Regions from separate parts of the Tardiphaga sp. genome, predicted to be linked through region 2. Evidence: predicted binding sites of a transcription regulator. Region 2 holds the regulator's gene; the other holds the start of a gene.
What was found. Region 2 encodes PhoB, which activates phosphate uptake and scavenging genes when phosphate is short. Its sites were predicted from a motif close to TGTCATNNANCTGTCAT; they were not measured.
Positions count from the first base shown of each region.

Region 1: ACEK02_RS06035 (glycerophosphodiester phosphodiesterase family protein) is a predicted target of PhoB. The motif match lies at 1,077-1,093, and genes of this name have one in related genera.

Region 1 covers NZ_JBGMOE010000041.1:8,884-12,496, reverse strand. The annotation lists gene ACEK02_RS06035 (glycerophosphodiester phosphodiesterase family protein) at 1-1,046, opposite strand, end outside; gene ACEK02_RS06030 (GCG_CRPN prefix-to-repeats domain-containing protein) at 1,167-1,424, opposite strand; gene ACEK02_RS06025 (alpha/beta fold hydrolase) at 1,611-2,618, opposite strand; gene ACEK02_RS06020 (ArsR/SmtB family transcription factor) at 2,690-3,394, opposite strand; gene ACEK02_RS06015 (NIPSNAP family protein) at 3,464-3,613, shown strand, end outside.
Region 2 covers NZ_JBGMOE010000090.1:78,763-82,375, reverse strand. The annotation lists gene ACEK02_RS13960 (GcrA family cell cycle regulator) at 1-448, shown strand, start outside; gene phoB (phosphate regulon transcriptional regulator PhoB) at 573-1,277, opposite strand; gene phoU (phosphate signaling complex protein PhoU) at 1,369-2,082, opposite strand; gene pstB (phosphate ABC transporter ATP-binding protein PstB) at 2,111-2,935, opposite strand; gene pstA (phosphate ABC transporter permease PstA) at 2,932-3,613, opposite strand, start outside.

The sequences.
Region 1 (3,613 bases), on a different contig from region 2:
ATCAGGTCGAGGCCGGCGTCTCGCGCTGCCTTGGCATATGGTGAGGGCACGATCCGGCCGCTGCCATCGAGCGTCAGCAGCATGTAGATCGGAGGGGCGAGGATTTTCACGCCGGCGGCTTTCAGCTCCGGCATTGACGGCTTCCAGGTTTCCGGCCGCATGTGATCGAAGCCCGATATTTCATAGCGTCCATCGAGATAGACGGCTTGCGCGGCAAATTCCGGCGCGGTGCGGATCCAGAACTTGATGTCGTTCAGATCGAAGCTCTGCGCAAAGACATCGCCCGGTGGAATGCCGGCGGTGCGATACTCGTCGAGCATCTGGGTGGCGTATTTTTCCTGAGTGTAATCGCCATCGAAGGGCATCGGCACTTCGGGCGCCTTCAGCTCGGGGGTGAACCTGGCGCCGAGGCTTTTGATCAGTGCGATGCTCTCCGCATGGGTCATCAGCGTGCCCGAGCTCGCATAGAGGTCGGTGCGCCAGCGCGGCGTACCGTTCTGGTAGTCCGCGACGGTGGTGGCAGACGTGTTGGCGGCATCCATCTTCGCCGTCAGCGTTTTGAACTCCGCCAGGGTGATGTCACTGGTACAGCATTTCGCAGCTGCTTTCCTGCCGGTGGCGGGATCGGCAGGGCTGAAAGGTTGCGTGCACTTTGCTGCGAGCGACGGCACCGACAGGATGTTCGTTGTCGTGTGCAGGTCGCATTGCGAATGCCGGCAGACTAACTGACGGTCTTTGGTGAAGGTCACGTCGCATTCGATCACGCCGGCACCCATGCGCGCGGCGGCCAGGTAAGATTCGCGGCTGTGCTCGGGGAATTGCAGCGGCGCGCCGCGATGGGCGATGGAGAAATCGCTCTTGCGAAACGGTCCGGTGCAGGTGCTCAGCCTTGCCTTCAGCGGACCGTCCTTCATCTTGTCGACAAGATAGAACGGCCGCGGACCCAACTGTGGCTCGGTTACGGGAATGATCTCGGCGCGGCCGGTCGTCAGCGATGAGAGGCCGAGCAGCCCGGCAAGAATGAGACAACGCAACGCGCGCGACATGACGATCTCCAAAACAGCGAAACGCCATTCTGTCATCTTCCTGTGACGGCTGTAACCAATCGCCGCGAAGCAAAAAACCCCGCCATTGGCGGGGTTTTCGTCGTCAGGATTGTGCAGCGATCACCAGCGGCGGATGCAGCGGCCGTAGGGATTACGGAAGAAGCCGGGCGGGCAGTAGCGGGCGCGGGGCGGCGGGCCGCGGAACATCGGGCGGCAACCGCCATAGGGACCGCGGGCATAGCCGGGGCCGCAGCCCTGGGCGACCTTGATCACGCCTGCCGTATCGGCTGCGCTGAGCGGCGCCAGCGGCATTGCATTGGCGGCACCAAGGCCGCCGACGCTGACGGCGAACAGGGCCGCAGCAAAGATCTTCTTCATGAGTTTTCTCCCTCGATGGTGCCGCGATGCGGCGCAGAGAATGATGGCATCGCATCACCCGGTGCAGAACTCTTGCGGGGCAAGAAAGTTGCAGGGGATCGGCGTTACGCAGTCTGAGTTAAGCCGATTCGATCTGAATGCAGCATGAATGTTCCGGTGCATGTGCGTAGCAGGGCGCGGCGGCTGCTACTTCGCCGCGAGAAATGCCAGCATCAGCTCGTTGAATTTGGCCGGTGCATCGAGAAACACGATGTGGCCCGCATCCGGAAGCACTTCCGCCTTCGCGTTCGGCATCTTCGCCGCCAGCGCCTTGGCGAGATCGGCGTTCTGGCCCATCTTGGGCCGCAACGCTTCCGGCGCATTCGGCTTGCCCGGCGCGTTGTGATCGTCGGCCCCCATGATGAACAGGGTCGGCAGTGCGATCAGCGGAATTTCGTGGACCACGGGCTCGCGATAGATGAGCTGCGCCGAGCTGACGAAGGCGCGCAGCCAACGCGGATATTCCGCCGACCCCTTGATGTTGAAACGTGCGTCGATGAATGGCGTTACCTGGTCGGGCTGCATCTTCAGCGAATAATTCACCTCGAGCTGCTTCCGGTAACCTTCCGCCGTCAGCTTGTCTTCGTTCTCCAGAATCTTCTCGGTTGGTGTCGGTGGCACATAGAGCCGATAGTCCTCAAGTCCGATCGGCGCCGCAAGCAGCAGGTGATCGATGCGATCGGGATAGGCGCGGGCAATGCGTACGCTCAACATGCCGCCGAGCGAATGCGCCACGATGTCGAATTTGGATATTCCAAGGTGATCCATCAGCGCAACGGTGTTGCGGGCGAGGTTGTCGAAATGCAGATCGCCCGATGGCTTCGATGATTTGCCGAAGCCGATCTGATCTGGGACCACGACGCGGTAACCTGCATCGTTCAACGTGCCGATCACCGGCGCCCAGTAGCTCGACGGGAAGTTACGGCCGTGCAGCAGCACGACAGTACGGCCGTTGGGCTTGGTCGATGGCACGTCCATATAGGCCATGCGCAGCTGCTCGCCGTCATTGACTAGCGGGAGCATATTGACGGGGTAGGGATAGGGGAAACCTTCGAGACCGATGCCATAGGGCTCGCGCGTCGCGGGAGGCTCGGCCGCCTGCGAGGTGGTGAGCGGTAATGTGGCAATCAGCGCAGCAAGCAGCAGGCGGTTCATCGGGACAGCTCCGGGAGAAAGAAGGTTCGGCGGGTTTCAGGCTGCATTGCGGCGAAGGTAAGCCGCAGACTTCACGTTTCGCGGATGGCGTTGCCGAATAGTGCCTCGAACCGCTTCTCGCCATTGCGGGTAAAATGCACCACGCGGCTGCCGGGCGAGGGGTCTCTGGCGGCCCATTTCATGACAGCAAATGACGTCATGATGGCAGCGCCGAGTGTCCCAGCCAGATGGTGGCGCCGCTCGCTCCAGTCGAGGCAGGCCTTGCAGACCGGCCGACGTGGATGCGCCAGCGTTGCGGGATCTATCCTCAATTCTTCAGCAACGAACCGGCCGCCCTGGGTCGTGAGTTCGATAGTCTGCTTGGTCTGCCGGATCAGCTTCCGGGCCCGCATGCTGTCGAGCATCTGCACGCCGAGATCGCCGGCGAGATGGTCGTAGCAAATCCGTGCGCGACGCAATGCCGGTTCCTTTGGCCCGGTGCGGATGCGGAGATGGCCCGCACGGGCTGCCAGACCGGCCAGGCCTTCCAGCACACCGGCGACGTCGGGGCCGGTGAGGCGATAATAGCGATGGCGCCCCTGTTTCTCCGGCTCGATCAGGCCACCGGCTTCGAGTTTGGAGAGGTGTGAACTCGCGGTCGGCGCCGTAATCCCGGCTTCCTGGGCGAGCTCGCTCGCAGTCAGCGCGCGGCCTGTCATCAGTGCCGTCAGCATATTGGCGCGTGCAGGATCGCCAACAAGTGCAGCGACCATGGCGATGTCCGGGCCTGCTTTCATACTTCGACGTTAATCGAACTGTTGCGGTCGATCAAGCGGCTACTTTCACCATCTGCAGAGGGAGCCGTCATGACGATCACTGTCTTCATTCGCTATCAGATCGATCCGTTCAAAAGCGCATTGTTCGAAGCCTATGCCAAGCGCTGGCTGACGATCATTCCCAAATGCGGTGGTGATCTGCAGGGCTATTGGATGCCCCATGAAGGAACGAACAACATC
Region 2 (3,613 bases):
CCTCTCCGCCAGCCAGATTGCTGCGGAACTCGGTAACGTGACCCGCAACGCTGTCATCGGCAAGGTTCACCGCCTCGGCCTGTCCGGCCGCGCCAAGAGCCCCTCCTCGGCAGCTCCGCGGCAGCGCAAGGCGCGCCCGGCACAGCAGATGGTGCGTGTCGCCCGCCCGATGGCCCGCGGCAACACGGCATTGGCCCATAATTACGAAGTCGAGGCCGAGCCCGACCCGATCGCCTATGACAATATCGTGCCGATCAGCCAGCGCCTGTCGCTGGTCGAACTCAACGAAGCCACCTGCCATTGGCCGATCGGCGATCCGTCGAGCCCCGAATTCTACTTCTGCGGCGGCAAGGCGCTGGCCGGCGCTCCCTATTGCGCACATCACTCGCGCATCGCCTATCAGCCGGCCAGTGACCGCCGTCGCGCCGTGCCGAAGCCGACGCGCTGAACCGGACGTATCAAGCCAAATGAAAATGCCCGGCAGCGATGCCGGGCATTTTTCGTTGGCACTTGCTTGCCTCACCCCGCCTAGCGAAGCCTCGCTTCGCCGGGCGGGGAGAAGGAAGAGAGACCTACTCCGCCGCCTTGTCGAAGCGGTCATCCAGTGCGTAGCCGGCACCGCGCACGGTTCGGATCGGATCCGGCTCACCGGCGGGATTGAGCAGCTTGCGCAGGCGACCGATATGCACGTCGACAGTGCGCTCATCGATATAGATGTCACGGCCCCAGACGCTGTCGAGCAACTGCTCTCGGCTGAATACGCGACCCGGATGTTCCAGGAAGAACTCCAGCAGGCGATATTCGGTCGGACCGAGATCGATCGGACGGCTGGACCGCACGACGCGGCGCTTGTCGCGGTCGAGTTCGATATCGCCGAAAGCGAGCACGGTGGCGAGACGCTCCGGCGCGGCACGCCGCAGCAGACCCTTCACACGCGCCAGGAGTTCCGGCACCGAGAATGGCTTGACGATGTAGTCGTCGGCACCGGTGGCAAGACCGCGAACACGCTCGCTCTCCTCGCCACGCGCCGTCAGCATGATGATCGGCAGTGCCTTGGTTTCGGGCCGCGCACGCAAGCGGCGGCACAGTTCGATGCCGGACAGACCCGGCAGCATCCAGTCGAGCACCACGAGATCCGGTACACGCTCCTTCAAGCGGGTGTCGGCATCGTCGCCGCGAGCTACGGTTTCAACGTCGTAGCCCTCGGCATCGAGGTTGTAGCGCAGGAGCGTCGTGAGTGCTTCCTCGTCTTCAACCACTAAAATGCGCGCGTTCATTGCCATATTGATCAATACCCTCAGTGACGTCCGACAAGCCTCAGATCATGAACCCGGCGGAAGACCGGCTTCCCCTTTTCCGGATCATGCGTCAGGCCGTCGGCGTATTCGCGAAGTTGGTCATGTCGCCCTTCGGGCGCTTGTCGACCATCTGCTGACCCTCGATCATGTAGAACACGGTTTCCGCGATATTGGTGGCGTGGTCACCGATCCGCTCGATGTTCTTGGCGCAGAACATCAGGTGGATACAGAACGAGATGTTGCGCGGATCTTCCATCATGTAAGTGAGGAGTTCGCGGAACAGCGAGGTGCAGATGGCGTCGATTTCCTCGTCGCCCTTCCACACCGTCATGGCTGCCGGCAGATCGTGCGCGGCATAGGCGTCGAGCACCGACTTGACCTGGGTGGTCACGAGGTCGGTCATGTGCTCGAGACCGCGGATCAGCTTCAGCGGGTGGAAGTCGCTGTCGAGTGCATTGACGCGCTTGCCGATGTTCTTGGAGAGATCGCCGATCCGCTCCAGATCGGTGGCGACGCGCAGCGCGCCGACGATCTCGCGCAGGTCGACAGCCATGGGCTGGCGCTTGGCGATGGTCAGCACGGCACGTTCCTCGATCGTGCGCTGCAACTGGTCGATCTCGGCATCGGCGGCGACGACGCGGGCGCCGAGTGCGACGTCCCGGCGGATCAGCGCATCGACGGATTCGACGATCTGCCGTTCAGCGAGGCCGCCCATCTCGGCAACGAGACGGGTCAGCTCCTGCAGATCGTCGTCGAATGCCTTGGTGGTGTGTTCAAAAGCCATCTCTAAATCCTCCCGCGAACATGTCGCGTCAGCCGAAGCGGCCGGTGATGTAATCCTGGGTACGGCGATCGGTCGGCGACGTGAAGATCTTGTTGGTCTGATCGAACTCGATCAGTTCGCCGAGATACATGAAGGCCGTGGTATCGGAGACGCGGGCGGCTTGCTGCATGTTATGGGTCACGATCGCGATCGTGTACTGATCCTTCAACTCGTCGATCAGCTCCTCGATCTTCGCGGTCGAGATGGGATCCAGCGCCGAGCACGGCTCGTCGAACAGGATCACTTCCGGCCGAACCGCGATGGTGCGCGCGATGCACAGACGCTGTTGCTGACCACCCGACAGGCTGAGGCCCGACGCGTTGAGCTTGTCCTTGACTTCGTTCCAGAGCGCACCGCCACGAAGCGCCTTCTCGACGCGGATGTCCATCTCCGACTTGGAGATCTTTTCATAGAGGCGGATACCGAAGGCGATGTTTTCGTAAATCGTCATCGGGAACGGGGTCGGCTTCTGAAATACCATGCCGACGCGGGCACGCAGCAGGTTGAGGTCGAGCTTCGGATCCAGAATGTTCTGGTTATCGAGCATGAGCTGACCTTCGGCGCGCTGGCCGGGATACAGATCATACATGCGGTTGAAAATGCGCAGCAGCGTGGACTTGCCGCAGCCCGACGGGCCGATGAACGCGGTCACGCGGTTCGCCATCAGCGTCAGGTTGATCTTCTTCAGGGCATGGTGTTCGCCGTAATAGAAGTTCAGGTCGCGCACGGTGACCTTGGGACGGGTCTCGCCCTGCAGGACCGGCGGCGGCATCGAGACGGAGGGAACGCCAGACGACACAGAAAGCTCACTCATTTTGCTGTCCTCTCGGCGCCGAGAATGCGTGCGCCAATGTTAAGGGCAAGTACGGTCAAGGTGATGATCAGGGCACCGCTCCAGGCGAGCTGCTTCCAATATTCGTAGGGGCTCTGCACGAAGTTGTTGATGGTCACCGGCAGGTTGGCCATCGTCTTGGTGAGATCGAGGCTGAAGAACTGGTTGCTCAGCGCGGTGAACAGCAGCGGCGCCGTTTCACCGGCGACCCGCGCCGTCGCCAGCAGCACGCCGGTGATCAGACCGGCCCGGGCTGCACGATAGGCGATCCGCTTGATGACCAGGGAGCGCGGCAGGCCGAGCGCCGATGCCGCTTCACGCAGCGGGTTGGGTACGAGGCCGAGCATGTCTTCGGTGGTACGGACCACGACAGGGATGACGATCACGGCGAGGGCCAGCGAACCGGCGAGAGCCGAGAAGCCACCCATCGGAACCACCACCGCGCCATAGACGAAAAGGCCGATGATGATGGACGGGGCCGACAACAACACGTCGTTGATGAAGCGGATCACCGAGGTCAGCTTGTCGTGCTTGCCATATTCAGCGAGGTAGGTGCCAGCAAACAGGCCGAGCGGCGCTCCGATGCCGACGCCGATCACAGTCATGATGACCGAACCGACGATGGCATTGAGCAGGCCGCCTTCCATGGAGCCGGGCGGC